DNA from 4 places in the Mesorhizobium sp. M0815 genome. Region 2 is predicted to be linked to each of the others. Evidence: predicted binding sites of a transcription regulator. Region 2 holds the regulator's gene; each other region holds the start of a gene.
The links. The regulator PhoB, encoded in region 2, activates phosphate uptake and scavenging genes when phosphate is short. The targets are predictions, from matches to a motif close to TGTCATNNANCTGTCAT.
Positions count from the first base shown of each region.

Region 1: ugpB (sn-glycerol-3-phosphate ABC transporter substrate-binding protein UgpB) is a predicted target of PhoB. The motif match lies at 1,673-1,689, and genes of this name have one in related genera.
Region 3: NKI01_RS22810 (LTA synthase family protein) is a predicted target of PhoB. The motif match lies at 5,974-5,990, and genes of this name have one in related genera.
Region 4: NKI01_RS07890 (ceramide glucosyltransferase) is a predicted target of PhoB. The motif match lies at 1,047-1,063, and genes of this name have one in related genera.

Region 1 covers NZ_JAMYOU010000016.1:49,280-56,748, forward strand. The annotation lists gene ugpA (sn-glycerol-3-phosphate ABC transporter permease UgpA) at 1-114, opposite strand, end outside; gene ugpB (sn-glycerol-3-phosphate ABC transporter substrate-binding protein UgpB) at 300-1,610, opposite strand; gene NKI01_RS18655 (bifunctional diguanylate cyclase/phosphodiesterase) at 1,904-4,336, shown strand; gene tlpA (thiol:disulfide interchange protein TlpA) at 4,339-5,022, opposite strand; gene argH (argininosuccinate lyase) at 5,058-6,458, shown strand; gene NKI01_RS18670 (hypothetical protein) at 6,529-6,735, shown strand; gene lysA (diaminopimelate decarboxylase) at 6,752-7,469, shown strand, end outside.
Region 2 covers NZ_JAMYOU010000025.1:61,465-68,933, reverse strand. The annotation lists gene pstS (phosphate ABC transporter substrate-binding protein PstS) at 1-818, shown strand, start outside; gene pstC (phosphate ABC transporter permease subunit PstC) at 878-1,864, shown strand; gene pstA (phosphate ABC transporter permease PstA) at 1,868-2,719, shown strand; gene pstB (phosphate ABC transporter ATP-binding protein PstB) at 2,716-3,519, shown strand; gene phoU (phosphate signaling complex protein PhoU) at 3,552-4,259, shown strand; gene phoB (phosphate regulon transcriptional regulator PhoB) at 4,276-4,965, shown strand; gene NKI01_RS23765 (ROK family protein) at 4,975-6,219, opposite strand; gene xylF (D-xylose ABC transporter substrate-binding protein) at 6,506-7,469, shown strand, end outside.
Region 3 covers NZ_JAMYOU010000023.1:16,991-24,459, forward strand. The annotation lists gene NKI01_RS22780 (YicC/YloC family endoribonuclease) at 1-848, opposite strand, end outside; gene mltG (endolytic transglycosylase MltG) at 986-2,206, opposite strand; gene fabF (beta-ketoacyl-ACP synthase II) at 2,300-3,562, opposite strand; gene NKI01_RS22795 (acyl carrier protein) at 3,597-3,833, opposite strand; gene fabG (3-oxoacyl-[acyl-carrier-protein] reductase) at 4,021-4,758, opposite strand; gene fabD (ACP S-malonyltransferase) at 4,819-5,784, opposite strand; gene NKI01_RS22810 (LTA synthase family protein) at 6,031-7,469, shown strand, end outside.
Region 4 covers NZ_JAMYOU010000004.1:210,838-218,306, reverse strand. The annotation lists gene NKI01_RS07900 (Hsp33 family molecular chaperone) at 1-471, shown strand, start outside; gene apaG (Co2+/Mg2+ efflux facilitator ApaG/CorD) at 548-940, opposite strand; gene NKI01_RS07890 (ceramide glucosyltransferase) at 1,168-2,322, shown strand; gene NKI01_RS07885 (O-succinylhomoserine sulfhydrylase) at 2,375-3,565, opposite strand; SAM riboswitch at 3,636-3,713, opposite strand; gene NKI01_RS07880 (2'-deoxycytidine 5'-triphosphate deaminase) at 3,849-4,943, shown strand; gene araD1 (AraD1 family protein) at 4,974-5,966, opposite strand; gene mmsB (multiple monosaccharide ABC transporter permease) at 6,150-7,442, opposite strand; gene mmsA (multiple monosaccharide ABC transporter ATP-binding protein) at 7,439-7,469, opposite strand, start outside.

The DNA of each region.
Region 1 (7,469 bases), on a different contig from region 2:
CTGGTAAAGCGCCTGACCGGCCGGCCAGTAGAAGAAAACCAGGGTGATGGCGAGTTGTGGCGCCACCAGCAGGTACGGCAGGATCTTGTTGGGAAATACGACGCGTGGAGACAGGCTGATTTCCCTCGCTATCCAGGTATCGCCCACGCGAGCTCGCGTGGGCGATATTCCAACCGACTAATGCATGTCGCCCAAAAGTGCGCAGCGGTTTTGAGATAACGACATGCATAAGAACAAGAGCTTAAAGCGCGTCGCATGTGGCCATTCAAACGCGACGCGCTTTAACCGAGATAATCTCGTCAGTTCTCCAGCGCTTCCTTGATCGCGGCGTTGCCGCGTGTGACCGCATTGTCGAGCGCCTGCTGGGCGGTTTGCTGGCCGGCCAGCAGCTTCTCCAACTCCTCATTCTGAATATCACGCACCTGCGGCAGATTCGGCAGGCGCACGCCCTTCGAGTTGTCGGTCGGCGCCTTGCCCGTCATCTGCAGGATGGGTGTCTCGCGGCCGGGGTTTTTGTCATAGAAGCCTGATTTCTTGGTCGCCTCATACGCGGCGAGCGTCACAGGCAGGTATCCCGACTTCTGGTGCAGATATTCCTGCACATCGGTCTTGGACAGATAGGCAAAGAAGGCGGCAACACCCTTATATTCCTCGTCCGACTTGTTGCCGAACACCCACAGGCTGGCACCGCCCGGCGTGGTGTTCTGTGGTGCGCCCTTGGCGTCGCTATCGTAGGGAAGCTGGCCGATGCCATAGTTCATGCCGGACTTGACGATATCGCCGAGGCCGCCCGACGATTCGGTGAAGATGCCGCATTCGCCGGCGAGGAATATCTGCTTGGCTTCGGAGGTGCGCCCGCCATACTTGAACGTGCCGTCCTTGGCTAGGTCCGCGAGTGCCTGGAAGTGGTTGACGAAAATCGGCGCATTGATCTTGAGTTCGACATCGCCGCCGGCCAGGCCGTTCTGCTGAGTGGCCCAAGGCACGTCATTCCACGCCGCGAAATTCTCCAGATGGATCCAGGTCAGCCAGGTCGAGGTATAGCCGCAAGGGGCGGCGCCGCTCGTCTTGATCTTCCTGGCAGCTTCCCACACCTCGTTCCAGGTCTGGGGCGGGCTGTTCACGTCGAGGCCCGCCTTCTGGAAAATGTCCTTGTTGTAGTAGAGGATCGGCGACGAGGAGTTGTAAGGGAACGACAGCATGGTGCCGTCCGGCTTCGAATAATAGCCGACGATGCCGGGCAGATACTGGCTCTTGTCAAAGGTCATCCCGGCACTGGTCAGCACATCGGCCGCCGGCTTGATCGCACCCTCGGCCGCCATCATCACGCCGGTGCCGACGTCGAACACCTGGAGGATATCGGGCGCCTGGCCGGCGCGGAAAGCGGCGATGCCGGCATTCAGCGTCTCCGGATAGGTGCCCTTGAACACCGGAACGAGCTCATAGTCGCTCTGGCTGGCGTTGAAATCCTTGGAGATCTTGGCGACGACCTCGGCGTTGGCGCCGGTCATGGCGTGCCACCAGCTGATCTGCGTGACGGCGAAGGCGGAGGTGGTGGAAAGCAGGGTCAAGGTGGCGGCAACACCGGCCGCGAAGCCGAAGAACTTCATGTTTCATCTCCCGTTTGTCATTGGCGAAAGGGGCACTCTCGCAAAGCCAATATGTGGCGCTGATGACAATCGGACAACGGTTTTGTTGCGGGTCAATGAACATCGCTTCCGGCTAAAGTGCGCTCGCTACCGAAAGCGTCGCCAGGAACTACATCACCGCCTTCTCGGCGGAGCGCATCGGTTTTCCCCCGAAAAGGCCCGCCTCATGGCCCGCGGGTTAACCATTCGTTAAAATCTCCAAGAGCTAATCAGTCACACCTCCCCTGTTATTTGGCAGACCGAGTGAACCCAGGATGCTGACGGTCTATAATTGTATTGTAAGTCAGCACGACCTGAGACTGGTCGCACTTGCCGCCCTCGTCTGCGGCATTTCTTGCTTCTCTGCAGTAAATCTCCTTAAGCACGTCGGCCGATCGACCAATCGAAACCGGCTTGTCTGGCTAATGATCGCCGCAACTTCGACCGGGTTCGGCATATGGGCGACGCATTTCATCGCCATGACTGCGTTTACGCCGGGAATACCAAACGCATATAATCCGGGATTATCCGCCTTTTCGCTTGCCGCCGCCGTCATCCTGACCGCGCTCGGGATGTGGGTTGCCACCTTGCGCCGCGGCATCGACCATTTCCTCGTTGGCGGTGCCATTCTCGGTGGTGCCATCGCGACGATGCACTACATCGGCATGGCGGCGTTCGAGGTCGAGGGCCGGATCGTATGGAACCTGCTCCTTGTCGCGATATCGCTTCTGGCCGGCGGGACGCTCGCGGCACTGGCGCTCCTTGTCGTCTTGCGCCGCCCGTCGGCGCTAGCGACTGTCGGCGGCGCCGCGCTTTTGACGCTGGCGATTTGCAGCTTGCATTTCATCGCGATGGCCGCGGTGTCGATCATTCCGGATTCCTCGATTGAAATATCCGAACATTCCATCGAGCCCATTTCCCAGGCCTTTGCCGCAGCGGTCGCCAGCCTGGTAATCCTTGTGCTGTCAGGCGCCGCGCTGTGGATCGACCTGCGCTTTCGCCGGCAGAGGCTCGAGGCGGATCGCATGCACGATCTCGCCAATGCCGCGGTCGAAGGGCTGATCGTTTGCGATGGCACACGCATAGTCAGCGCCAATGACAGCATGGCGAAACTGACGGGCACGGCGACAGCCACCCTGAACACGATGCAACTCGGCGAGCTGTTCGATGGACAGAGCGCAGCCGATGTATCCGGCTTCGGCGAACAGGCACAAGAAACGAAATTGAGGGGCAGCGACGGCACGAGAATTCCTGTCGAGCTGATCGCCAGGAAGATCGCCTACTGCGGCAGGCCTCATACGGTGCTTGCCGTTCGCGACATCCGTGAGCGCAAGAAGGCGGAAGAAGAGATCCTCCGTCTCGCGCATTTCGATCCACTTACCGGGCTTGCCAATCGGCGGAGCTTTTCTTCCCGGCTCGAAGCAGAAATCGCTTCGATGGAGCGTGGCAGCAAGGATGGATATCTGGCGCTCCTGCTGCTTGACCTCGACCGATTCAAGCAAGTCAACGACCTCTACGGCCACAGCGCCGGTGACGCCATGCTGCAGAAGCTGGCGCACTGCATTTCCGGCATTCCGCGCCACGGACAGATGCTCGCGCGTCTCGGCGGCGACGAGTTTGCCGTCTTAGCTCCGAACCTCCCCGACCCCCTGGCCGCAGGCCGCATAGCCGAGGACTTGCTGGCGGCGATCCGGGAGGAAAACAGGGTTTCAGTCGGCTCCGGCCTTGTTTCGGCCAGCATCGGCATCGCCTTCTTTCCGCTGGATGCCGAAGATCAGGCCGGCCTGATCGGCCATGCCGACACGGCACTCCATCGCGCCAAGACCGAGGGCAGGGACACCTATCGTTTTTTCGAGATAGCCATGGGCACCGCCGCCCGTGACAAGCGCGTGATGGAGCATGAACTGCGCCAGGCGATCGCCCGCAAGGAGTTCCACCTCGTCTACCAGCCGCAGAAGGAAATCCGCAGCGGCAAGATGATCGGCTTCGAAGCCCTGGTCCGTTGGCAGCATCCGGAGCGGGGCGACATTTCCCCGGCCGTTTTCATCCCCGTGGCCGAGGACAGTGGCGCCATCGCGCAGATCGGCGACTGGGTGCTGACGACGGCTTGTAACGATGCTGTTCGCTGGACGAATCCGCTGATGGTCGCCGTCAACGTCTCCGCCGTGCAGCTTCACAATCCGAACTTCAGCCGCAAGGTGCACGACGCACTGTCGAGATCCGGCCTCGCACCCGGCAGGCTCGAACTGGAGATCACCGAAACGGCCCTGGTGAAGGACATGCCCCGCGCATTGGCAACCTTGAGGCAGGTCAAGGCGCTTGGCGTGCATGTGGCGATGGACGATTTTGGCACCGGCTATTCTTCGCTGTCCAACCTTAGCGCCTTTCCCTTCGACAAGATCAAGATCGACGGGTCGTTCATCAAATCGGTCGACAAGAACGGCCAGTTCGCGGCGATCGTCCGCGCCGTGCTGGGGCTTGGACGCGGTCTCGGCCTGCCGGTCCTGGCGGAGGGCATCGAGACGCCGGGCGAATTGCAGTTCCTTGACGCCGAGGCTTGCGAGATCGGGCAAGGCTATTACCTCGGCAAACCGGCTCCGATCGAGACATTCGGCGAGTTGACGGGCGTCACGGCTCCGGCAGTCCGCACCGCCAGCCGGCGCGGCGCAAGCATCGCCGTGCTCAAGCCGCGCCTGCGCACGGTCTGAGCCTATCCCGGCTGAAGCGCTGCCTCGACCAGACGCTTGGCATCCGGCCCTGACCATTCGGCCGGGCCGTTCATATGGGCGATCAGGCAGCCTTGCCCATCGATCAGCATGGTGACCGGCAGACCGAGCGCCAGGCCGCGCGTCTTGACGTCGTTGAACAGTGCCATGGTGGCATCGCGATAATAGCCGAGCGCCTTGACGCCGGTGTCCTCGAGGAACTTCTTCGGCTTGGTATCGTCGCCGGCATCGACGTTGACTGCAACAACCTGAAACGCGTCGCTGCCCATCTCCTTCTGCAGTGCATCGAGCGCCGGCATTTCGGCGCGGCAAGGTGCGCACCATGTTGCCCACAGATTGAGCAGCACCGTCTTGCCGGCATGATCGGCGATCGTCGTCGGCTTGCCGTCGGGGCCGTTGAAGGCGAGGCTTTTCAGCGATTGCGGCGGATCCGCCGGCAAAAGCGCGGCGACTTGACCGGTAGCGGCCGCGGCGATCTTCTTGGCATGGTCGGTCCTGGCGGCGCAGGCGACGTCGTCCTTGCCGCCGCCGGCGGCCACTTGCGCGGGCGCGTTGTTGCCAGAACCGCTTTCCCTGACATATACCGCGACCGCGCCGGCCAGCACGCCCGCAACCAAAGCGGCGAGGATGAGACGCAAAGCCGGGAAAAATCTATTGCCGTCTGCCATTTTTCAAAAACTGCTCCGGAGCACGGGTTATAGCGATGAGCGACAAGAAGGCCAGCAACCAGATGTGGGGCGGACGTTTTGCCTCGGGTCCGGCCGCAATCATGGAAGCGATCAACGCGTCGATCTCGTTCGACCGCAAACTCTATGCCCAGGACATTCGCGGCTCGATCGCCCATAGCGAGATGCTGGCGCAAACGGGCATTATTTCGGCGGCCGATCAAGAAAAAATCAGTCACGGGCTGAACACGATCCTGGCAGAGATCGGGGCCGGCACATTCGAGTTCTCGACCAGGCTGGAAGACATCCACATGAATGTCGAGGCCCGCCTCGCCGATTTGATCGGCCCTGCCGCCGGCCGCCTGCACACTGCCCGCTCGCGCAACGACCAGGTGGCGGTCGACCTCAGGCTCTGGGTCAAAGACGAGTGCTTTCGTGTCGCCGAGGCGCTGAAAGGCCTGATCACAGCGTTCCTCGCCCGGGCCGAGGAGCATGCGGCAACGGTGATGCCGGGCTTTACCCACATGCAAGCGGCGCAGCCGGTGACCTTCGGCCACCACTGCATGGCCTATGTCGAGATGTTTGCGCGCGACCTGTCGCGCGTCCGCGACGCGATCGAGCGGATGGACGAAAGCCCGCTCGGTGCGGCCGCCCTCGCCGGCACCAGCTTTCCGATCGACCGGCACCAGACGGCAACGGCGCTTGGTTTTCGCGAACCGATGCGCAATTCGCTCGACAGCGTTTCGGACCGCGATTTCGCGCTGGAATTCTTGGGGCTGGCGGCGATCTGTGCGACACATCTGTCGCGGCTGGCCGAAGAGATCATCATCTGGTCGACGCCGCAATTCGGTTTCGTCAGGCTGTCGGATAGCTTCTCGACGGGTTCGTCGATCATGCCGCAGAAGAAGAACCCCGACGCCGCCGAACTGGTGCGCGGCAAGACAGGCCGTGTCACCGGCCATCTGGTCGGCCTGCTGACGGTAATGAAGGGCATGCCGCTGACCTATGGCAAGGACATGCAGGAAGACAAGGAATCCGTCTTCGACGCGGCAGAGACGCTCGACCTGATGCTGGCGGCGATGACCGGCATGATGCGCGACATGACGGTGAACACTGCCGCGATGAAAAAGGCGGCGGGCGCCGGCTATTCGACTGCGACCGACCTCGCCGACTGGCTGGTACGCACGCTCGGCCTGCCGTTCCGCGAGGCGCACCATATCACTGGCCGGGCGGTGGCGCTGGCCGAGGACAAGAAGGTCGGGCTCGACAGGCTTTCGCTGCAGGATTTGCAGTCCATTCACCCCGGTATCAGCGCCGACGTGTTTTCGGTTCTGGCCGTGCAGAATTCTGTAAGGAGCCGCACAAGCTTCGGCGGCACCGCGCCGTCCGAGGTGCGCAAGCAGATCCGCTACTGGAAAAAGCGGCTCGCCAAGGCGTAAGACGCGGGGTGCAATGGCCGCAAAACTCGGATAGAAGCGCTGCGGGCAACAGTTTCGGACGGATGACGCGATGACCGGAAGCAGGATTTTGGTGACGCTGACGCTGCTAGCGGCGATGGCGACCGTTGCGGCCTGCGGCAGGAAGGCTGCGCTCGATACGCCCTACGCGGCAGCCGTGCAGGCGCGCAAGGACGCCGAGAAGGCCAAGCAACCTTTGCCGCCGGAGCCGGAAAAACCTGTCGAGGACAAGAAATTCATCCTCGACCCGCTGCTCTGATTTTCGGACCGATCTCGTGAACCATTTCGACTACCGCGACGGCGTACTGCATGCCGAGGACGTGGCGATATCAGATATCGCCGCCAGTGTCGGCACGCCGTTTTATTGCTATTCGACGGCGACGCTGACCAGGCATTTTCGCGTCTTTGCCGAAGCTTTTGCCGGGCTCGACGCGCTCGTCTGCTATGCCATGAAGGCGAATTCCAACCAGGCTGTGCTGAAGGTGCTGGCAAGGCTTGGCGCCGGCGCCGACGTGGTCTCGGAAGGCGAACTGCGCCGCGCTTTGGCTGCCGGCATTCCGGCAAGCAAGATCCTGTTTTCAGGCGTCGGCAAGACCGCGCGCGAAATGGATTTTGCGCTCTCGGCCGGCATTCTCTGTTTCAACGTCGAATCCGAACCGGAGCTGGAGCTGCTGTCGGCCCGCGCCACCGCGCTGGGCAAGATCGCGCCGATCTCGCTGCGCATCAACCCGGATGTCGACGCCAGGACGCACAAGAAGATTTCGACTGGGAAGGCCGAGAACAAGTTCGGCATTCCCTGGCAGCAGGCGCGGAAGGTTTATGCCCGCGCGGCTGAGTTGCCGGGCATCAGGATCACCGGCATAGATACCCATATCGGCAGCCAGATCACCGAATTGCAGCCCTTCGACGACGCCTTCGCGCTGCTGGTGGAACTGGTCGGCGCGTTGCGTGCCGACGGGCATGCCATTGAGCATATCGATGTCGGTGGTGGCC
Region 2 (7,469 bases):
CTGATGCGCCGCTGAAAGGCGAAGAGCTTGAATCGTCCGGATTGGCTCAGTTCCCGATGGTGATGGGCGGCATCGTTCCCGTCGTCAACCTCGAAGGCATCAAGCCGGGCGAGTTGGTTCTCGACGGCCCGACGCTGGCCGACATCTTCCTCGGCAAGATCACGAGCTGGGATGACGAGGCGATCAAGAAGCTCAATCCCGACGTCAAGCTGCCTTCGCAGGCGATCGCGGTCGTTCACCGTTCCGATGGGTCGGGCACGACGTTCAACTTCACATACTACCTCGGCGACGTCAGCGCGGACTGGAAAGAAAAGGTCGGCGTCGACAAGGCCGTGGAATGGCCCGTGGGCATCGGCGCCAAGGGCAATGAGGGCGTTGCCAACAACGTCTCCCAGACCGGCGGCGCGATCGGCTATGTCGAATACGCCTATGCCAAGCAGAACAAGCTCACCCACACCGATATGATCAACAAGGACGGCAAGAAGGTCGAACCCACCGCGGCGGCATTCTCGGCGGCAGCGGCCAATGCCGACTGGAGCTCGCAGCCGGGCTATGGCGTCATCCTCGCCAACGAGCCGGGCGCCGAGTCCTGGCCGATGACGGCGGCAACGTGGATCCTCCTGTACAAGAAGCCGGACGATGCCGCGACCACCGGCGAAGCGCTCAAATTCTTCGCCTGGGCATACGACAAGGGCGACGAGATGGCCGGCGAGCTGGACTACGTTCCGATGCCCGACAAGGTGGTCGAGAGCGTCAAGGCCATGTGGGCCAAGGAAGTCGTCGGCAGCGACGGCAAGCCGCTCTACTCGGCTATGTAATCTCCTCCAGGGAGGGCGTCGACGGCGCCCTCCCTGTTGCCTTCAATCGCGAGGACCCAATGACCATCGCTTCCGATGCCATGCTATCATCTGCAGCCCGGGCCAGGGAAGCTACGGTGCGGCGCTTCGCGCTCACAGACGCCATATTCCGCGGACTCACCCGCGCTTCCGCAATTCTTGTGCTGGTCATCCTCGGTGGTGTCGCAATCTCGCTGTTTGCCGGCTCATGGCAGGCCCTGTCGTCCTTCGGGTTCTCTTTCCTGACGACTGAGAGCTGGAATCCGGTTACGGAAAAATTTGGCGCGCTGGCGCCGATCTACGGCACCCTGGTCACGGCGGCCATCGCCATCCTGATCGCGGTTCCGATCGGCATCGGCATTGCCGTGTTTCTCACCGAACTCTGCCCGCGCCCGCTCAGGCGCCCGATCGGCATAGCGGTCGAGCTGTTGGCCGGCATTCCCTCGATCATCTACGGCATCTGGGGCCTGTTCGTGTTCGCGCCGTTCCTGCAGACGACGATACAGCCCTTCATCATCAACATCTTCCACGGCGTGCCGGGACTATCCAGCCTTTTCGCCGGCCCTCCTTACGGCATCGGCCTTCTAACCTCGGCGCTGATCCTCGCCATCATGGTACTGCCCTTCATCACCTCGATCACCAAGGACGTCTTCGATACGGTGCCGGCGGTGCTGAAGGAATCGGCCTACGGCATCGGTTGCACGACCTGGGAAGTGACCCGGCGCGTGGTCATTCCCTATACCCGCATCGGTATCATGGGCGGCGTCATGCTTGGCCTCGGCCGCGCGCTCGGCGAAACCATGGCGGTGACCTTCGTCATTGGCAACGCTCACCGCATCAGCGCCTCTCTGTTCGCGCCGGGCACGACGATCTCGGCGACCATCGCCAATGAATTCACCGAGGCCGACGGCGATCTCTACACCTCCTCTCTGGTTTCGCTCGGCCTGATCCTGTTCGTCATCACTTTCCTGATCCTTGCCGCCGCCCGCTATATGCTGATGCGGATCGACGCCCGTACGGGAGCCTGACCGATGTCGACATCCTCATCGCTCCACAGCCGCCGCAAAGCCAGGAATTCGGTGATGATGGCGCTTTGCGTCGTCGCCGCCGGCATCGGGCTTGCCTGGCTGGCGCTCATTCTCGGTGCACTGGTCTATAAGGGCACAGCCGGGCTTTCGTTCGCGGTCTTCACCGAGATGACGCCACCGCCAGGCGAGGCCGGCGGCCTGCTCAATGCAATCGCGGGCAGCCTGCTGATGACGATCATCGCCGTTGTCGTCGGCACGCCGATCGGCGTGCTGGCGGGAACCTACATGGCCGAATATGGGCGTTTCTCGCGCATCACCACCGTCGTGCGCTTCATCAACGACATCCTGTTGTCGGCGCCCTCGATCATCATCGGCTTGTTCGTCTATGAGTTGATGGTGAGGCCAATGGGGCATTTCTCGGCCATAGCCGGCGCCGTTGCGCTTGCCATCCTGGTCATTCCGGTGGTCGTGCGCACCACTGAAGACATGCTCAACCTGGTGCCGAACGCGTTGCGTGAAGCCGGTGCCGCGATCGGCGCGCCGCGTTGGGTGGTGATCCGTTCGGTCGCCTACCGCGCCGCATTGTCCGGCATCGTCACCGGCATATTGCTGGCGATAGCACGCATTTCCGGCGAGACGGCGCCGCTGCTCTTCACCGCGCTCAACAACCAGTTCTGGAGCAGCAATATCAACGCGCCGATGGCCAGCCTGCCGGTGACCATCTTCCAGTTCGCTCTCAGCCCTTACGAGGAATGGCAGCAACTGGCGTGGACCGGCGCACTCATAATCACCCTGACGGTTCTGGGCTTGAGCATCCTCGCCCGCAGCCTTACCGGACGCAGAGAGGACAGATGACACAGATGTTGTCCCCGGACATGACGATGACCGAAACGGTCGCCGAGAAGACGAAGATCGAGGTCAAGAACCTCAACTTCTACTACGGCCAGAGCAAGGCGTTGAAGGACATCACCTTGTCGCTGCCCGAGCGCAGCGTCACTGCCTTCATCGGCCCTTCGGGCTGCGGGAAATCGACGCTGCTGCGTGTGTTCAACCGCATCTACGAACTCTACCCGAAGCAGACAGCCGAGGGCCAGGTGCTGCTCGACGGCAAGAACATTCTCGACCGCTCGCAGGATCTCAATCTCCTGAGGACCAAGATCGGCATGGTGTTCCAGAAGCCGACGCCGTTCCCTATGTCGATCTACGAGAACATCGCCTTCGGGGTCAGGCTCTATGAGAATCTCGGCAAGTCCGAAATGGACGGCCGCGTCGAACAAGCGTTGAAGCGGGCCGCGCTGTGGGGCGAGGTCAAGGACAAGCTCAACGCCAGCGGCTTGAGCCTGTCAGGCGGCCAGCAGCAGCGGCTTTGCATTGCCCGCACCGTGGCGGTGAAGCCGGAAGTCATTCTGCTCGATGAGCCGGCTTCGGCACTCGACCCGCTGTCGACCGCCAAGATCGAGGAGCTGATAGACGAGTTGCAAGCCGATTACACGATCGTCATCGTCACCCACAACATGCAGCAGGCGGCGCGCGTGTCGCGCCAGACCGCCTTCATGTATCTGGGTGAACTGGTCGAGTTCGACCGGACCGAGAAGATCTTTACGTCGCCCCGCGAGAAGCGCACGCAGGATTACATCACCGGCCGCTTCGGCTGAGCCGTTCCGATCATGCATATAAGGACAGGACCATGGGCGAACACACAGTCGCTTCTTTCGACGAGGATCTCGAGCAGATCAGCAAGCTGATCCGCGACATGGCCGACCTCGCCGGTTCGATGGTCGGCGGGGCGACCAAGGCCCTGTTGAATTCTGACAACGTGCTGGCGCAACGCGTCGTTTCCGACGATGCCATCATGGATGCGCGTCAACGCGAACTGGACGACCGCGCCATCACCCTGATCGCCAAGCGCCAGCCGATGGCCCACGATCTGCGCCATGTCGTCGGGGCGATCCGCATGGCCGGCGATCTCGAACGCATCGGCGACCTTGCCAAGAATATCGCCAAGCGTGTGAGTGCGGTCGGCCTTAGCGTCACACCGCGCGACCTATCGCATTCCATCGATGCGATGGCGCAGCTGGTGCTCATCCAGGTGCAGGGCGTCATCGAGGAGTATGCTGCAGGCGATGCGGCCGCGTTGGCCAAGCTACGCGCCGCCGACGAGCGCATCGACGTCAAATATACGTCGGTGTTCCGCGAACTGTTGACCTACATGATGGAAGACCCGCGCAACATCACCGCTTGCACGCATCTGCTGTTCTGCGCCAAGAATCTGGAGCGGATCGGCGACCATGTCACCAACATCGCCGAAAATGCGTATTATGTGCTGACCGGCGAGCAATTGCCGGTCAATCGTCCGAAGCAAGACGAAACGACAATGTCCGCACCGGCGACATGATGGGGGTGCCCAGCCGATGATCGCACCACGCATAATGGTGGTGGAGGACGAGGAGCCGTTGGGTGTGCTGCTCCGCTACAATCTCGAATCCGAAGGCTACCAGGTCGAGGTGGTGACACGCGGCGACGAAGCCGAGATCCGTTTGCAGGAGAATGTGCCCGATCTTCTGGTGCTCGACTGGATGATACCAGCGGTTTCCGGCATCGAGCTCTGCCGCCGGTTGCGGGTGCGCCCCGAAACCGAACGGCTGCCGATCATCATGCTGACCGCGCGCGGCGAGGAGAGCGACCGGGTACGCGGTCTTTCGACCGGCGCCGACGACTATCTGGTCAAACCGTTTTCGACACCGGAATTCATGGCCAGGGTCAAGGCGCTGCTGCGCCGCGCCAAGCCGGAAGTGCTGTCCAGCGTGCTGAAGGTCGGCGACATCGTGCTCGATCGCGAATCGCACAGGGTGTATCGCAAGAAGACCGAGATCCGGCTCGGGCCGACCGAATTCCGGCTGCTCGAATTCATGATGCGGCATCCGGGCCGCGTCTTCTCGCGCAGCCAGTTACTCGATAATGTCTGGGGCGAGACGATCTATATCGACGAACGCACCGTCGACGTGCATGTCGGGCGGCTGCGCAAAGCCGTCAACAACGGCCGCATGCCTGATGTCATCCGCACCATCCGCGGTGCCGGCTACGCGATCAGGGAAGATTGACCCGCCCAGTCAGGCTACGTTCTTTCTGACGCCGGGCCTCATTTGCGCGCCCGGCGCGAAAATCTGCTGGTCGACGAAGCTTAACGCCCGCATTGCACAGCCTTCGCGGATCAGCGGCAATTCGTTCGGCTCGGTATCGAAGGAGATCGAGCCCGAATGCTGGCCGCCGGCGGTCTGGGCGATGGCCTTCCGCAAGGCCGGCTCGATCAGATCAAAGGCGGCGGCACTGGCGCCGACCATTGCGACCGGTGCCGGATCGATCAGCGCGAACAGCGAGCCGAGACCGAAACCCAGCGCTTCGCCGGCCTTGCGGTAGGCTTCGCGTTCCGGCCCGTCCTTCTCGCGCGCCCGAACCGCCAGCGCGCGCATGTCGGCGTCGCTGACGTCGGCGACCGGTTGGCTGTCTTCGCTCATCTGCGTGGCGTTGCGCCAGATGGCGTAATTGCCGGCATAGGCCTCGATGCAGCCGCGCCGCCCGCAACGGCAGAGCGCGCCGCCCGGACGATGGATCATGTGGCCAAACTCGCCGCCCGAGGAATGCGTGCCGGTGAACAGCTCGCCCTTCAACACCAGCCCCATGCCGATGCCGTGCGAAAGCAGGATGGCGATGAAGTCGTCGCGATAGCGATCCGGATCGCGCCAGCGCAAAGCCACCGCCATCATATTGCAGTCGTTCTCCACCGTGGCCGGGATGCCGAATTCATCTTCCAGCATGTCGGCAAAGGCGATGTCCGTCTGGGGCGTGATCGGCGACCACAGCATGGCGCGTGCAGGGGAGTCGGTAATTCCCTGAATCGCCAGGGCGATGCGGGCGACACTGCGGACGTCAAGATCTGGATCGTCCAGCCGGCGCCGGACGATGGCCATGCATTCGCGGATCAGTTCGTCGCGCGGCATGGTCAGCGTGTCCAGCCGGCGCTGTTCCTCGGCGACCACCTGCCCCGCATAGTCGATGATGGCGGCCGACAGGAAATTCAGCGACAACACCACGGTCAGCACCGCCGCCGCTTCCGGATTGAGGGCGAGGCCGACCTGCGGACGACCGCGTTTCAACGAAACGGGTTCGCTTGCCTTGCTCTCGGCGAGGATGCCTTCCCGTATCAGGTCGGAGGAGATCGCCGATATGGTCGAATGGCTGAGGCCGGTGGTTGCGGCGATCTCCGTACGCGATGGCTGGCCGGCCCGGCGCACGGCCGAGATCACCATCGCCCGGTTGCGCCGGCGCAAATCGTCATGGCGGATTCCGACCGACATCGTTTTGCTTTCCTCCCGGTTTGCCGCGGCCGCTCATGAACCGGAAGCGGTCGGTAATGCCGACAAATAGTGTCGGATGAGGCAAATAGTGTCAGATGCAGGTGGCGCTGTCATCGTTTATTCCGAAGCTCGAAAAAAGTCGCAGCAACATCAAAATCCATCAGAATCGATGTTGACAGCAGCGGGAGATCGGGCCAGTATTTTTTCGAGGCTCGAAAAAATTAGCGCCTCTAAGCTGGCCTTTGGGGCCAATTGGTCACGCCGTACGCGGCGCAGGGAGGATATGATGAAGAAATTCACGACCGCCATTCTGGCGGGTGTCGCCATGACGCTGGCGCTTGCGTCGGTGGCGCAGGCTAAGGACAAGGTCATCGGCGTTTCCTGGTCGAACTTCCAGGAAGAGCGCTGGAAGACCGACGAAGCCGCAATGAAGGCGGCCATCGAGGCTGCCGGCGACAAGTATATCTCCGCCGACGCACAGTCCAATCCGGGCAAGCAGCTCACCGACGTCGAGAGCCTGATCTCGCAGGGCGCCAACGCACTGATCATCCTGGCGCAGGACGCCTCGGCGATAGGGCCGGCCGTGCAAAAGGCGCTGGACGAAGGTATTCCGGTTGTCGGCTACGACCGGCTGATCGAGAACAAGGACGTCTTTTACCTGACCTTCGACAACAAGGAAGTCGGCCGCATGCAGGCCCGCGACGTGTTCAAGGTGAAGCCGGAAGGCAACTATGTCTTCATCAAGGGCTCGGGCGCCGATCCGAATGCCGATTTCCTTTTTGCCGGTTCGATGGAAGTGCTGAAGGACGCCATCGACAGCGGCAAGATCAAGAATGTCGGCGAGGCCTATACCGACGGCTGGCTGCCGGCCAACGCCCAGAAGAACATGGAACAGTTCCTGACCGCGAACGACAACAAGGTCGATGCGGTGGTCGCCGCTAACGACGGCACTGCCGGCGGCGTCGTCGCCGCACTGACGGCGCAAGGGTTGGCTGGATCGGTTCCGGTCTCGGGCCAGGACGGCGACCACGCCGCGCTGAACCGCATCGCGCTCGGCACACAGACGGTCTCGGTGTGGAAGGACGCGCGCGAGCTCGGCAAGAACGCCGCCGAGATCGCCTCGCAATTGGCCGACGGCAAGCAGATGACCGACATTGCCGGCGTGAAGGATTTCACCACGCCCGGCGGCAACACCGTAAAGTCCCTGTTCCTGACCCCGGTCGCCATCACCAAGGACAACCTCAACGTCG
Region 3 (7,469 bases), on a different contig from region 2:
GCCTTCAGTTCCAGTCCGATGGCGGTGACCGCGGCAGCATTCGACTTGGAACACAGCGTATTCGATTCGCGGTTGAATTCCTGCGCCAGGAAATCGAGCTTGCGGCCGACGGCGCCACCGCCGGCGAGCAGCGCCCGGCCCGACGCCACGTGCGTCTTCAGCCGGTCGATCTCCTCGCGTATGTCGGCCTTGGTGGCCAGGAACGCCGCTTCCATATGCAGCCGGCTGGCATCCAGATTGGCTGATGCGTCCATCAGCAGCCGGATCTGCTCTGCAAGCCTTTCGCGGATCGTGGCCGGCTCGCGTGATGGATCGGCCTCGGCCCGCAGTGTCAGCGCCTCGATGGCATCGATATGGCCGGACAGCAGGGAACGAAGCGCCGCACCTTCGCCTTGGCGCGCCTGCTGCAGCCCGTCCAGTGCTGCTTCCAGCGCCGACAATATCGCGGTATCGAGCGCACTGCGCGCCTCTTCGGTTTCGATGGCTTCGGGAATGTCGAGCACGCCGCGCAGCGCAAGCAGTCCGTCGGCCGCCGCAGGCGCTACTCCGAACTGCTCCTGCAGCCGCTTGGCCAACCCCGCCAGATCCTTCAGGAAAGCCTCGTCGACCACGGGTTGCGCTTGCGCGCCGGCGGCGCGGCCAATGGTCAGCGTCATCTGGAAATTACCGCGCCCAAAACGCTTTTGCACCGTCTGCCTGACTGCCGGCTCCAGCCGGTCGAAACCTTGCGGCAGCCGCAGCCTGACCTCGACGCTCTTGCCGTTGACGGACTTGGCTTCCCAGGCAATCGAAGTGCCTTCGTGTTCGGCGACACTGCGCGCAAAACCGGTCATACTCTGCAAGTTCATGTTGCCGTGCGTCCCCTTGCCGAATGCCCCTCAAGCCGGAACGATTGCTCCGGACAGGATCATGTGAATTTCAATGCCATAGCAGCCCTTGCACATCCACCCGGACATGCACAGGGCCGACCTGATGGCGTCTGGCCCTACTGGGCGGCGGTAGCCCCCGCATCGTCAACGATGGCTCCCGCCGGCGTGTCGGCTCCGGTATTGGTTGCCCCGGCCTTGGCGGCGTCCTGCGCCTGCTTTTTCAGCAGTGCCCGGTAGCGAGCGACATTCTCGTTATGCTCATCGAGCGTCGCGGCAAAGACGTGGCCGCCGCTGCCGTCGGCGACGAAGTAAAGATCGCTGGTCTTCGACGGATTGGCGACTGCCTCCAGCGCCGCACGGCCGGGATTGGCGATCGGCGTCGGCGGCAAGCCGTTGATCAGATAGGTGTTGTAGGGCGTCGGCTTCTGGATGTCCGACTGATAGATCGGGCGGTCGATGGGTTTGCCCTTGCCGCCGAACAGGCCGTAGATGATGGTCGGGTCCGACTGCAGCCGCATACCCTTGGCCAGCCGGTTGAGGAAGACGGCCGCTACCCGCGAGCGTTCATCGCCCTTACCTGTCTCCTTCTCGACGATCGAGGCCAGGGTGACAAAATCCTCAATGTTGGCGATCGGCAGATCCGGCGCTCGGCGCTGCCAGACTTCGTCGACCAGTCTTTTCTGGTCGGCCAGAAGCTTGTCGACCATCTGCTGGCGTGTTGCGCCGCGGGTGAAGCGCAGCGTGTCGGTGGCGAGGCTGCCCTCGGGTGGAGTGGTCGACGGCATATCGCCGGCCAGTGCGTCCTGCTCAGCGATCCGTTGCAGTGCCTGCTCGACCGTCAGCCCCTCGGGGATGGTCAGCGAATACATCACCGACTTGCCGCTCTTCAGCAGTTCCATGATATCGTGCATCGAAGCCTGCGGCTTGATCTCGTATTCGCCAGCCTTCAGGGCGGAATCATTGCCGAAGGCGCGTACGCCAAGGCGGAAGATGCGGGCGTCGCTGATCAGCCCTCGCCGCTCAAGCTGGTCGGCGATCTCCTGGACGCCGCTATTCGGCTTGACCAGGAAAGTGTCGCCATTGGCCGACGGGCCCGGCTCGTTGAATTCCTGCTTGCCGAAATACAGCGCAACGCCTGCCGCCAGAACCATCAGCATCACCGAAGAGATGACGAAGTTCATGAACACGACGAACTGGCTGCGCGAGGCACGCGAGCGCTTCGGCGGCGGCGTGCCGGCCTCGGGCCGCAACGCCTCGCTGGCCGTCTTCGGCACGATCGGGCCGGGGGTTGCTGCCCGTTGCCCGAATTCCCCGTTATCGGCCGGATTTGTGTTCATAGCGCCCTACCAATTGATCTTGCGACGAATCCCCTCGGGCAGAGTAGGGGCGAATATGGCAAAATTGACGGCAGACGCAAACCGGCGGAGCGGTCAGCCATTGTAGCGCTGGAAGACGAGCGAGGCGTTGGTGCCACCGAAGCCGAAGGAGTTGGACAGCGCCACGTCGATCTGCCGGGCTCGCGGCTTGTGCGGCACAAGGTCAATCGCCGTTTCGCGCTCCGGATTGTCGAGATTGATGGTCGGCGGCGCGATGTTGTCGCGAATGGCGAGGATCGAAAAGATCGCCTCGGCAGCACCAGCCGCGCCCAGCAGGTGGCCAATCGACGATTTCGTCGACGACATCGATATCTTCGAGGCGGCGTTGCCGACCAGCCGCTCGACGGCGCCGAGTTCGATCGTATCGGCCATGGTCGAGGTGCCGTGGGCGTTGATGTAGTCGACATCGGCGGGCGTCAGCTTCGCCCGGTTCAGCGCCGCCGTCATGCAACGGAAAGCGCCGTCGCCGTCCTCGGCTGGCGCGGTGATGTGATAGGCGTCACCGGTCAGGCCGTAGCCGGTGACCTCGGCATAGATCTTGGCGCCGCGGGCCTTGGCGTGTTCGAGTTCCTCGAGCACGACAACACCGGCGCCCTCGCCCATGACGAAACCGTCGCGATCGCGATCATAGGGGCGCGAGGCCGTTTGCGGCGCGTCGTTGCGGTCGGTGGAGAGCGCGCGGCAAGCCGCGAACCCAGCGATCGAAAGCCTCGTCACCGGCGCTTCGGCGCCGCCTGCGACCATAACGTCGGCATCGCCCCATATGATCAGCCGGGCGGCATCGCCGATGGCGTGCGCACCGGTCGAGCAAGCGGTGACGACGGCATGGTTGGGGCCTTTCAGCCCATGCCGGATCGAGACCTGGCCGGACACGAGGTTGATGATTTGGCCGGGGATGAAGAACGGGCTGATGCGGCGCGGACCGCGTTCCTTGAGGATCATCGCATTCTCGGCGATGCCTTCGATGCCGCCGATGCCGGAACCGATCAGCACGCCGGTGGCGCACTGTTCCTCATGCGTCTTCGGCTGCCAGCCGGAATCCTTGAGCGCCTCGTCGGCGGCCGCGATCCCGTACAGGATGAAGTCGCCGATCTTGCGCAGTTCCTTCGGCTCGAGAACGGCTTCAGGATTGAAAGTGGCATTGGAGCCGTCACCGCGCGGAATGACGTGGGCGACCTTGCAGGCAAGGTCTTCCACCTCGAATTCGGTGATGCGCTTGGCTGCACTGCGGCCGGTCAGAAGCTCATTCCAGCTGTGCTCGAAGCCCATGCCGAACGGCGAAAGCAGCCCAAGGCCCGTGACGACGACACGCCTCATCGCAGGTCCTCCCCGGTGATGACTGCAAATAGCGTCAGGCCGAGGCCTTGTCGATGTATTTCACCGCATCGCCAACAGTCAGGATGGTCTCGGCCGCATCGTCGGGGATTTCGACGCCGAACTCTTCTTCGAACGCCATGACAAGTTCGACCGTGTCGAGGCTGTCCGCGCCCAGATCATCGATGAAGCTCGCCTGCTCCGTCACCTTGTCGGCATCGACGCCAAGGTGCTCGATGACAATCTTCTTGACGCGCTCTGCGGTGTCACTCATTTGGGCATCCTCGTCTTTTGGTTGTCTGTCTTCGTTAGCGGGCAGAATGCCGCTAATCAAGCTGAAAGATGGTCCTGCCGGAAACGCAGCGGAACAGGACCGGTTTTTGCCCGAACCGCCGGGTTGCGGGCGGCATTACACGAAAAATCCCGTGCATCCAAGACGGAATGAAGCGTTTTCCCAAGTGTTAGATCATTGCCATGCCGCCATTGACATGAACGGTCTGGCCGGTGACGTAGGCCGCCTCATTGGAAGCGAGGTAGGCGACGGCAGAGGCGACTTCGGCGCCCGTGCCCATGCGCCGCGTCGGGATCGCCGCCATGATCGCCTCTTTCTGCTTGTCGTTGAGCTTGTCGGTCATCGCCGATTCGATGAAGCCCGGGGCGACGCAGTTGACGGTTATATTGCGGGTGGCGATCTCCTGCGCCAGCGATTTGGAAAAGCCGATCATTCCGGCTTTGGAGGCGCAATAATTGGCCTGGCCGGGATTGCCGGTGACGCCGACCACTGAAGTGATGTTGATGATGCGGCCATGGCGGCGCCGCATCATCGGATGGGTAAGCTCGCGGGTCAGCCGGAACACGGCGGTCAAGTTGACCTCGATCACGCTATCCCAGTCGGCATCAGCCATGCGTACGAACAACCCGTCCTTCGTGATGCCGGCATTGTTGACGAGGATGTCGACGCCTTCGAGATCGGCCTCCGCCTTCTGGCCAAGCGCCTTGACCTCGTCGCGATTGGAAAGATTGGCCGGAAACAGCTTGACCCGGTCGCCCAGTTCGGCGGCCAGCGCCTCCAGTTTCTCGATACGCGTGCCGTGCAGGCCGACGATGGCGCCCTGGCCATGCAGCACGCGGGCGATCGCCTCGCCGATGCCCCCCGATGCGCCGGTGACGAGCGCCTTGCGGCCGGTCAATTCGAACATTTTTGTCTCCTGATCTGAGCGAACACCCTTCGCACGGAGCGGGGTCAAATCGCCAGTTGATTATGCAAGCGCCGCCAGCGCCGCCTCAACATCCGCCGCGGATCCGATTGCACTGGTGGCAATATCGCGGTTAATGCGCCGCGCCAGCCCCGACAGAACCTTGCCGGCGCCTACTTCATATAGCGTCGCAACGCCATTCGCGCCGAACCACTCCACCGTTTCGCGCCAGCGCACGCGCCCGATCACCTGTTCGACGAGGCGGCGGGCGATCTCGTCGGGATCGCTCGTCGGGGTCACCGTAACATTGGAGACCAGCGGCACGGCCGGTGCACTCTTCGTCACGGCGGCCAGTGCCTCCCGCATGATCTCGGCCGCCGGCTTCATCAATGCCGAATGGAAGGGCGCCGAAACCTGCAGCATGAGCGCCCGCTTGGCGCCCTTCTTCGTGCATAGCTTCGCCGCCAGTTCGACCGCCGACCTGGCGCCGGAGATTACCAACTGGCCGCCGCCATTATCATTGGCGATCTGGCAAACCAAGGCTTGCGCGGGATCTTTGGCCGCGCCTTGGGCAGCCTCTGCGCAGGCGGCTTCGACGTCGGCTTGTTCCAGCCCGATGATCGCCGCCATGGCGCCCTCGCCGGCCGGTACCGCCGCCTGCATGGCGTTACCCCGGATGCGCAACAGCCGGGCGGCGTCGGCGACCGAAACGAAACCGGCGGCCGCAAGTGCCGAATATTCGCCAAGCGAGTGGCCGGCGACATAGGTGACCTTGCCTTTCAGGGAGAAGCCGCGCGCCTCCAACGCCCGGATTGCGGCAAGCGACACCGCCATCAGCGCCGGCTGGGCATTGGCGGTCAGCGTCAGCGTCTCTTCCGGGCCTTCCCAGATAAGCTTCGATAGATTTTCGCCGAGCGCATCATCGACTTCCTCGAAGATCCGCCGCGATTCAACAAAGGTATCGGCAAGGTCCTTGCCCATGCCGACAGCCTGGCTGCCCTGCCCCGGAAAGGTGAATGCGATGGCCATCGGCGGCTCCCAGCTGCTGGTTCTCGTTGCCTGTGACGCAAGGCGTGCGGCCAAGTCAAGTCCAACCTTGACCGCGCAACGTCGGCCGAGTGCCTGTTTCGGCAGGCTTTTTGGCGATCACTCATGATGAAAACCGCTCACGATTTGTTTGCTGGCTCTTCTTATTTCCGCCACAGGCGCTAGCTTTGCGTGACAGTTCGATGACAGTCGAGTGACGCTTTTGTTGCGGGCCGGGGAACTATTGCAGTGGCAAAGACCAAGAAGAGCGCAGCCGAGGCCGCGCCACAGTTTCTCGAAGGCGATCCGGCCACCGGCTATCTGCCAGGGCGCAAATGGCCTGTCATCCGCTATGGCTTCATCAGCCTGTTGGCCGCGGCCATCCTGGTGTTCGCTATCGAATTGATCGTGCGCGGCAACTTTGCCGGCACCATCGACTTCTTTCTGCAGCCCTTCAAACCCGGCTGGACCACAATCATCATTTTTGCGTTGATCCTCATAGGGCTCGACGCCGTGCTCGGCCGCAGCCATCAGAGCCTGATGATCCTCGCGCCGCTGACGTTGTCGCTGGCGTTCGTCGGCCACCAGAAGTCGCTCTATCTCGGCGATCCGCTCTATCCGACTGATTTCCTCTATTCTCGGCAGATCGTGGCGCTGATGCCGCTCCTGGTACGCGATCGCCCGGGAACCGCCATTGCCCTGGCGATCGGCGTCGTCGGCGGGCTGTCGCTTCTCGTCTATGGCTGGCGGCTATGGCGCCGCCGCGTTCCGGCGCTCAGCCACAAGGGCCGCCTTGCCCGACTGACGCTGACAGTGCCGCTGATCGCCTTCTTCGTCTCCATCATGGACTATGCCACTTTCTCATGGACGCGCGACCGGCTGCAGATCATCCCGATCATGTGGGACCAGAAGGAAAACTATGCCTCGAACGGTTTTGCGCTCGCATTCGCGCTGAACGTCCCGATGGCCCATGTCTCGGCGCCGCCCGGCTATTCCGGCAAGGCGATCGAAGCGATCGGCAAACCGCAGGTGACGGCCTCGGTACCCGCCGAGAAGCCCGACATCATCGTCGTCATGAGCGAATCCTTCTGGGATCCGACCAAGCTGCCCGGCGTCACCATCACGCCCGACCCTATCCCCAATGTGCGGGCACTGCGCACGGGCTACATGTTCTCGCCCGAATTCGGCGGCATGACGGCCAACATCGAGTTCGAGGCCCTGACCGGCTTTTCCAACGCCTTCCTGCCGGCGGGCAGTATTCCCTACCAGCAATATGTGCGGACACCGACCCCGTCGCTGGCGACCTTCCTGAAAAGTCAGGGCTACCGGGCGCGCGCCATCCATCCCGGCACCAACTGGTTCTGGAACCGGGGAGCCGTCTATGCCGATTTCGGCTTCAACGACTTCAAATCCGAGGAGACGTTGCCGCCCATGCAAAAACGCGGACCGCTCGCGTCGGACGCAGCGATGACCGACGAGATCATCCACGAGGCCGATACCAGCGCCGAGCCGGTCTTCTTTTTCGCCGTCAGCCTGCAGAACCACGGGCCGTATGAGCCCTATCGCTATAACAATCCGACCCATAAGGTGCAGGCGCCGATCAGCCAATGGGCACGTGAATCGCTGTTGAGCTACGCCGAAGGCTCTTCCGACGCGGACCGTGGCCTCGAGCGGCTGATCGAATGGGC
Region 4 (7,469 bases), on a different contig from region 2:
CTTTCGGTGGCCAAGCTTCTGACGCCCGGCGTCGGCGGTGCCCGCGAGCAATGGCGCGCCGGTGGCCTGCTGGCACAATTCCTGCCGCAGTCGCCGGAACGCATGCGCGTACCCGACCTTCCCGGGGGCGACGGCGATCCGCGTGAGGAAATCCACGACCCGACCGACAATTCCTGGCAGGAACTGCTGGCGCTGCTTGGTACCATTGAACCGACCGAGCTGATCGATCCGACTATCGGCGCCGAGCGGCTGCTTTACCGGCTGTTCCACGAGCATGGTGTCCGCGTCTTCGGCGGCGTGCCGGTCGCCGACCAGTGCTCATGCTCGAGGGAGAAGATCCGCGGCATCCTCGAGGGTTTTTCCGCCGAGGAGATCAGAGACAGCACCGAGGATGGTAGCATTCACGTCGCCTGCGAATTCTGCTCGAAGCAATATGACTTCGACCCGGCGGAATTTGCAGCGGCTCAATAACGAGCGTCTGTGCGGCTGCCTTCGCAGAACTTGGGTTCCTCGCCCCGCAAGGCGGGAAGAGGAATCAAAGTGAACGTCAATTGACGGTGCGCCGCGTGCCTGGCAAATCGAGTGAGAAGGCGGGGATGGCGACGTCGAAGGTCTCGCCCCGCTTGTTGCGCATTGTGTAGTGCCCGACCATGATGCCGGACGGGGTCGAGAGCGGGCATCCAGACGTATACTGATAGCTGTCGCCGGGGTTGAGTCCCGGTTGCTCGCCGACGACCCCGGGGCCGCGCACTTCCTCGACCTTGCCGGTGCCGTCGGTAATGTGCCAGTAGCGCGACAGAAGCTGCACGAACTCGTCCGACTGATTGTCGATGGTCACCTGGTAGCCCCAGACATAGCGGTTTTGCGGCGGGTCGGAGTGATCCTCCAGATAGAACGGCCTGACCTGCACTTCGATGTTGCGGGTGACGGCGCTGTACATAAACTGCTCCAAAGCAATGTAGATGGAACTTTCGACGCTCAGCGCAGTTTGATCAACGATGCGCGTCATCTCCTTGCCCGACTCAAGCGCAGGTGCCGAAAAACAATGTCATTTAAGTGACACATGACAATGATGGTGTGCAGGCTTGTGCCGGGCGACTCGGTGTTCTGTCGAATTGTTGAAAACGGCCGTCAGGCGGCCGGCATTTCTGGAGTGACCAGATCTCGATGGAACCGACATTCGCAGCCGCCCTCTTTTCCATAGCTCTCCTTCTTTCAAATCTCGCCAGCATCCTGTTAGCTTCGCTGAAGCTGAAGCGAGCAGCCAGGATCGCATCGCCCGCCGCCACCGTGCTACCGGTATCGATCGTCGTCCCGGCGCGCGGCGTCGAGCCGTTTACCGAGGAGACGCTGGAGCGCGCCTTCTCACTCGACTGGCCGCGCTACGAACTCATCTTCTGCGTCGCCCATGCCGACGACCCCGTGGTCAAGTCGATCACCGCTGCAATGGCGCGTTTTCCGGCTATACGCGCCCGGCTGCTCGTCGGCGACGACCGCATCAGCGGCAATCCGAAACTCAACAATTGCGTGAAGGGTTGGGAAGCGGCGCTTTATCGCTGGGTCATCCTTGCCGATTCCAACGTGCTTATGCCGAGCGATTATGTCCAGCAGCTGATGGCGGCATGGCGGCCCGACACCGGCCTCGTCTGCTCGACGCCGATCGGCTCGCGGCCTGAAGGGTTTTGGGGGGAGGTCGAATGCGCCTTTCTCAACACGCTGCAGGCACGCTGGCAGTACGCTGGAGAGGCGCTCGGCCTTGGCTTCGCCCAGGGCAAGAGCATGTTGTGGAACAAGTCGATGCTTGACGCCAATGGCGGCATCCGCGCACTGGCCGCCGAGATTGCCGAGGACGCCGCCGCGACCAAGCTGGTCAACCGGCTCGGACTGCGGGTCAATCTTGTCGCTTCGCCGTTCGAACAGCCGCTCGGCCGGCGCACGCTTGGCGAGATCTGGTCTCGGCAGGCGCGTTGGGCGCGGCTGCGCCGCGTCACCTTCGCGCTGTTCTTCGCCCCCGAGATCCTGATCGGCGCGGCGCCGCCGCTGGTGCTTGCGCTGATCGCGGCGGCTGACGCCGGCGTCAGCCTGCCGGCAACCGCCATCGCCGTGCTGGTCGCGGCCTACCTGCCGGAATGTGCCCTGGCCTGGGTCAAAGGATGGCACCTGTCGCTGCGCACCATCTTGGCAATGATGGTTCGCGACTGCATGCTGCCGGCGATATGGGCGCGCGGCTGGCTGAGCGGCGCCGTCGACTGGCGCGGCAACGTTATGACCATCCAGACCAAGGCCGTCGCGGAGCTGGAAGAGACCCCGTCCGGCGCCTGACCGGCACGTCCGGCGCGGGCTGTACGAACCCGCTCGCCCTGTTCGGCCAGCCTTATCCGGCAGCTCTCAGCGCTTGCTCGATATCTTCGAGCAGATCGTCGGTATCTTCCAGGCCGACGGAAAGCCTGAGCGTTCCCGGTCCGATGCCGAGCTCGGCGCGGGCCTCATCGGTCAAATTCTTGTGCGTGGTCGTCGCCGGATGGGTGATCAAGCTCTTGGCGTCGCCGAGATTGTTGGAAATCAGCACGATGTCGAGCGCGTTCTGGAAAGCAAAGGCCGCCTGCTTGCCGCCCTTCACATCCAGGCAGATCAGCGTCGAACCACCCGACATCTGCTTCTTGACCACGGCCGCTTGCGGGTGGTCGGCACGGCCGGGATAGATGACGCGGGCGATTTGCGGGCGCTCGGCGAGGAAATCCGCGATGCGGCCGGCACTTTCCGTCTGCTGGCGTACGCGTAGCGGCAGCGTCTCCAGGCCTTTCAGCAGGGTCCAGGCATTGAAGGGCGAGAGGCTGGGGCCGGTGTGGCGGAAATAGTCATGCAGGTTCTCGTCGATCCATTTTTTGTCCGACAAGATAACGCCTCCAAGGCAGCGCCCTTGGCCGTCAATATGCTTCGTGGCCGAATAGACGACGATGTGGGCGCCGAGCTGCAAGGGTTTTTGCTGCAAGGGCGTGGCGAAGACATTGTCGACGATCAGCCTGGCGCCAATCGAGTTGGCAAGTGCCGCGACGGCGGCGATGTCGACCACTTCCAGCGTTGGGTTGGTCGGGCTTTCCAGGAAGAACAGTTTGGTGTTCGGCTTGACCGCCTGTTCCCAATTGGCGATGTCAGTGCCATCGACCAGCGTTGCCTCGATGCCGTATTTCGGCGCCAGCGTCTCGACCACCCAGCGGCAGGAGCCGAACAGTGCGCGCGCCGCCACGACATGGTCGCCCGCCTTGGCGCTGCACAGCAGCGCTGCCGTCACCGCCGCCATGCCGGACGCCGTAGCGCGCGCGTCCTCGGCGCCTTCCAGCGCGCACATACGCTTTTCGAACATGTCGACCGTCGGATTGGCATAGCGCGAATAGATGAAGCCCGGCTCCTCCCCCTTGAAGCGGGCTTCCGCCGCTTGCGCCGTCTCGTAGACATAGCCTTGGGTGAGATACATCGCCTCGGAGGTCTCGCCGAAGCCGGAACGCAGCGTCCCGGCGTGCACGAGTGCGGTCTGAGGCTTCCAGTCGCGCTTCTTGGTCATCATTCTATCCAAACACCAAAATTGGTCCAAACAACAAAAAACCGGTCGCGAAAGTCGCAACCGGTCCATATGGCCTTGCGGCCCGACGGTCCTTTAGCGACTTGTTTAACGTGGCTGCAAGCCGACCGGCCAAATCACCACGGGATAACGAGCTTTAGACTCGCGCCGCGCTTGCGTCAATTGCCGGCATGATTAAGAGGGTTGTACCAAGCAGGTGCCAAAGGCGTCCACGGTCGGACCTGCGACAGAACAAGACCTCGCCCGGCGTTCGAACGGAGCCAGACCCTTGCGGCAGACAGGCATTCTTCCCGATCAGGATATTTCCGCGCTGTTCCAGACGGGCGCGCTGAAATCGCCGCGCATGTTAGATGCCGATCAGATCCAGCCGGCCAGCCTTGACCTCAGGCTCGGCGACAAGGCCTGGCGGGTGCGTGCTTCCTTCTTGCCCGGTCCGGACCACAGGGTTGTCGACAAGCTCGACCGGCTGAAGCTGCACGAGATCAACCTCGCCGAAGGTGCCGTGCTGGAAACCGGCTGCGTCTACATCGTGCCGCTGCTCGAAAGCCTGGCGCTGCCCGCTCATATTTCGGCTTCGGCCAACCCGAAAAGCTCGACCGGACGGCTCGATATCTTCACTCGGGTAATGACCGACCGCGGCCACGAGTTCGACAAGATCGCCGCCGGTTATGAAGGCCCGCTCTATCTGGAGGTCAGCCCGCGCACCTTCCCGATCGTTGTACGCACCGGCTCGCGGCTGTCGCAGATCAGGTTCCGCACCGGCAATGCGCTTTTGTCGGAAAGCGAACTGCACGACCTGCATCGCGCCGAGATGCTGGTCGCCACCGAACCACCCAACATCTCAGGCGGTGGCATCGCGCTGTCGATCGACCTCGACGGCGACAAGGATGGGCTGGTCGGCTATCGCGGCAAGCACCACACCGGCCTGGTCGACGTCGACAAGCGCGCCGCGCAGGATGTCGTCGATTTCTGGGAGCCGCTCTACAAGAGCGGTGCCGGCGAGCTGGTGCTCGATCCGGACGAATTCTACATCCTGGTGTCGCGCGAGGCGGTGCATGTGCCGCCGCTCTACGCCGCCGAAATGACGCCCTTCGATCCGTTGGTCGGCGAGTTCCGCGTCCATTATGCCGGTTTCTTCGACCCCGGTTTCGGCCATTCGGCGTCGGGCGGCACCGGCAGCCGGGCGGTGCTCGAGGTGCGCAGCCACGAAGTGCCGTTCATTCTCGATCATGGCCAGATCGTCGGACGGTTGGTCTACGAGCACATGCTGAAACGGCCGCAAGCGCTCTACGGCACCGATCTCGGTTCGAACTATCAGGCGCAAGGCCTAAAACTGTCCAAGCATTTCCGCGCCGCGCGCTGAGCTTCCCCTCACTTTGCGGCCTATGCCGGCTCAAAGCGCCTTCACCGCCACCTTCACCGGCTGCTCGATTTCGAGCGGGTTGCGCAGAGGCAGGCCGAAATCCTTCGCCTCGATCTCGAATACGTCGCCGGGCTCGGTCCTGATGCCGTCGGCGAAGGACAGCGTCGCCGTGCCGAACATGTGCACATGTACGTCGCCCGGCTGGCGGAAGGCCGAGTATTTGAAGTGGTGATGCTCGAGATTGCCAATGGTGTGCGACATGTTCGCTTCACCCGACAGGAACGGCTTTTCCCAAAGCAGCTTGCCGTGGCGCAGGATGCGTGAAGCGCCGCGAATGTCGGACGGCAGGTCGCCGATCAGGATCTCCGGCCCGAACGAGGCGTTGCGCAGTTTCGAATGGGCGAGGAAGAGATAATTCACGCGCTCGGTGACGTGGTCGGAAAACTCGTTCGACAGCGTGAAGCCGACGCGGAACGGGGCGCCATCGTCGCCGATCACATAGATTCCGGCGATTTCCGGCTCCTCGCCGGCATCCTGGGCGAAGGCGGGCGACATGAGCGCCGCGCCGGGCGCCACTGCCATGGTACCGTTACCCTTGTAGAACCATTCGGGCTGCACGCCGATCTGGCCCTTCGCCGGCTTGCCGCCCTCCAGCCCCATGCGGAACATCTTCATGGAATCGGTCAGCTGTTCCTCGCCGCCATCGCTGAGCTTCTTGTGCATGGAATCGCGGGTCGCGGCGGAGCCGAGATGCGTCAGCCCGGTGCCGGTGAGATGGAGATGCGCCGGATCGGGATGGTTGATCGGCGACAGCAGCCGTCCCTTCTTGTAGGCTGCGTCGAGATCGACGGTTTCGCCGAAGCCCTTGCGCTCGATCAGGGCGACAAGCCCGGTGCCGGTGCGCGCGGCTTCCATCGCCAGCGAATAGACGCTGCGAGCGCCGTTGATGACGCGGGTCTTGCCGCCGTTGCGAGCAACGACGCGGATCGTCTCGGCGTCGTCGAGGATCTGTGAGATCAGCATGGTAACCCTCTCTGAATTGCGGCCTGCCTTCTTGGCAAACCCTGCCCGGCGCGGCTCGGACCCTGTCCACGCCGCGGTTGAAATTCTTCGTCCGGATTGCGCTCGCGGGTCAGGTCCCTCGGGGGACTTCTTCGCGCCGCCCGGCAGCGCCGCGATGTGACCCGTATGCCTCCTGGTTGCCTCTCAAGCCTTGTTCTTGTTGTAGACGTCGAAGACGACAGCGCCGAGCAGCACCAGGCCTTTGACCACCTGCTGCCAATCGACATTGACGCCCATGATCGACATGCCGTTGTTCATGACGCCCATGATGAAACCGCCGACCACCGCGCCGATGACCTGGCCGACGCCGCCCATCGCCGAAGCGCCACCAATGAACACCGCGGCGATGACGTCGAGTTCGCTGCCGAGGCCCGCCGCAGGCACCGCCTGCCCCAGGCGCGCCGCGATAATCAGGCCGCCGAGTGCCGACAGCACGCCCATGTTGATGAACACCATCAACGTCAGCCGTTCGGTCTTGATGCCCGATAGCTGGGCTGCCTTGGCATTGCCGCCCATCGCATAGATGCGGCGTCCGATCGTCATGCGTTTGGTAACGAAGACGAACAACGCGATCAGCACGCCCATCACCATGAGAACGATGGGCAGGCCCCTATAGGTGGCGAATTGGTAGACCAGAAACAGTGCCAGCCCGCTGATCACCAGGGTCTTGACGACGAACAGCGAGAAAGGCTCGGCTTCGTAGCCATGCCGCTCGCGGGTGCGCCGCGCCCTGAGCCCGAAATAGGCATAGGCGAGCACGGCGGCGAGGCCGATCACGATAGTCGTCAGGTGCAGCGTCAGGCCGCTGCCGACAATGGTTTTGCCGGCGGCGTTCACGGTCGGTGGTATCAGCGTCAATGGGCCGATCAGGTCCGGAATGAAGCCGGAACTCAGCGCCTTGAAGCCGACTGGAAGCGGCCCCACGGAAGACCCGCCACCCAGCAGCGCCTGACAGATGCCGCGGAAGATCAGCATGCCCGCCAACGTGACGATAAAGCTCGGTATTCGGTGATAGGCAATCCAGTAGCCTTGTGCCGCGCCGATCGCGCCACCCACGATCAGGCAGATGATCGACACCACCAGCGGATTGCTCAATGGGCCAAGCGGCCAGATAACCATCATCATCGCCGCCAGTGCGCCGATGAAGCCGGCGACTGAGCCGACGCTGAGATCGATATGGCCCGAAACGATCACCAGAAGCATGCCCAGCGCCATCACGATGATGAAGCTGTTCTGCTGCACGAGATTGCTGAGGTTCACCGGCTTGAACAGCGTTCCGGACGTGGTGAACTGGAAGAACACCATGATTGCGATCAACGCCAGCACCAACCCGTATTCGCGCAGATTGGTGACCAGCGCCGAGACGGCAATGCGAGGTGCCTGTTGTATATCCTGGGCGACGCCGGTTTGCGGCCCGGGAGCGCTTTCGGTGCTCATGATGCTTTCCCTTCTCCACGGACGATG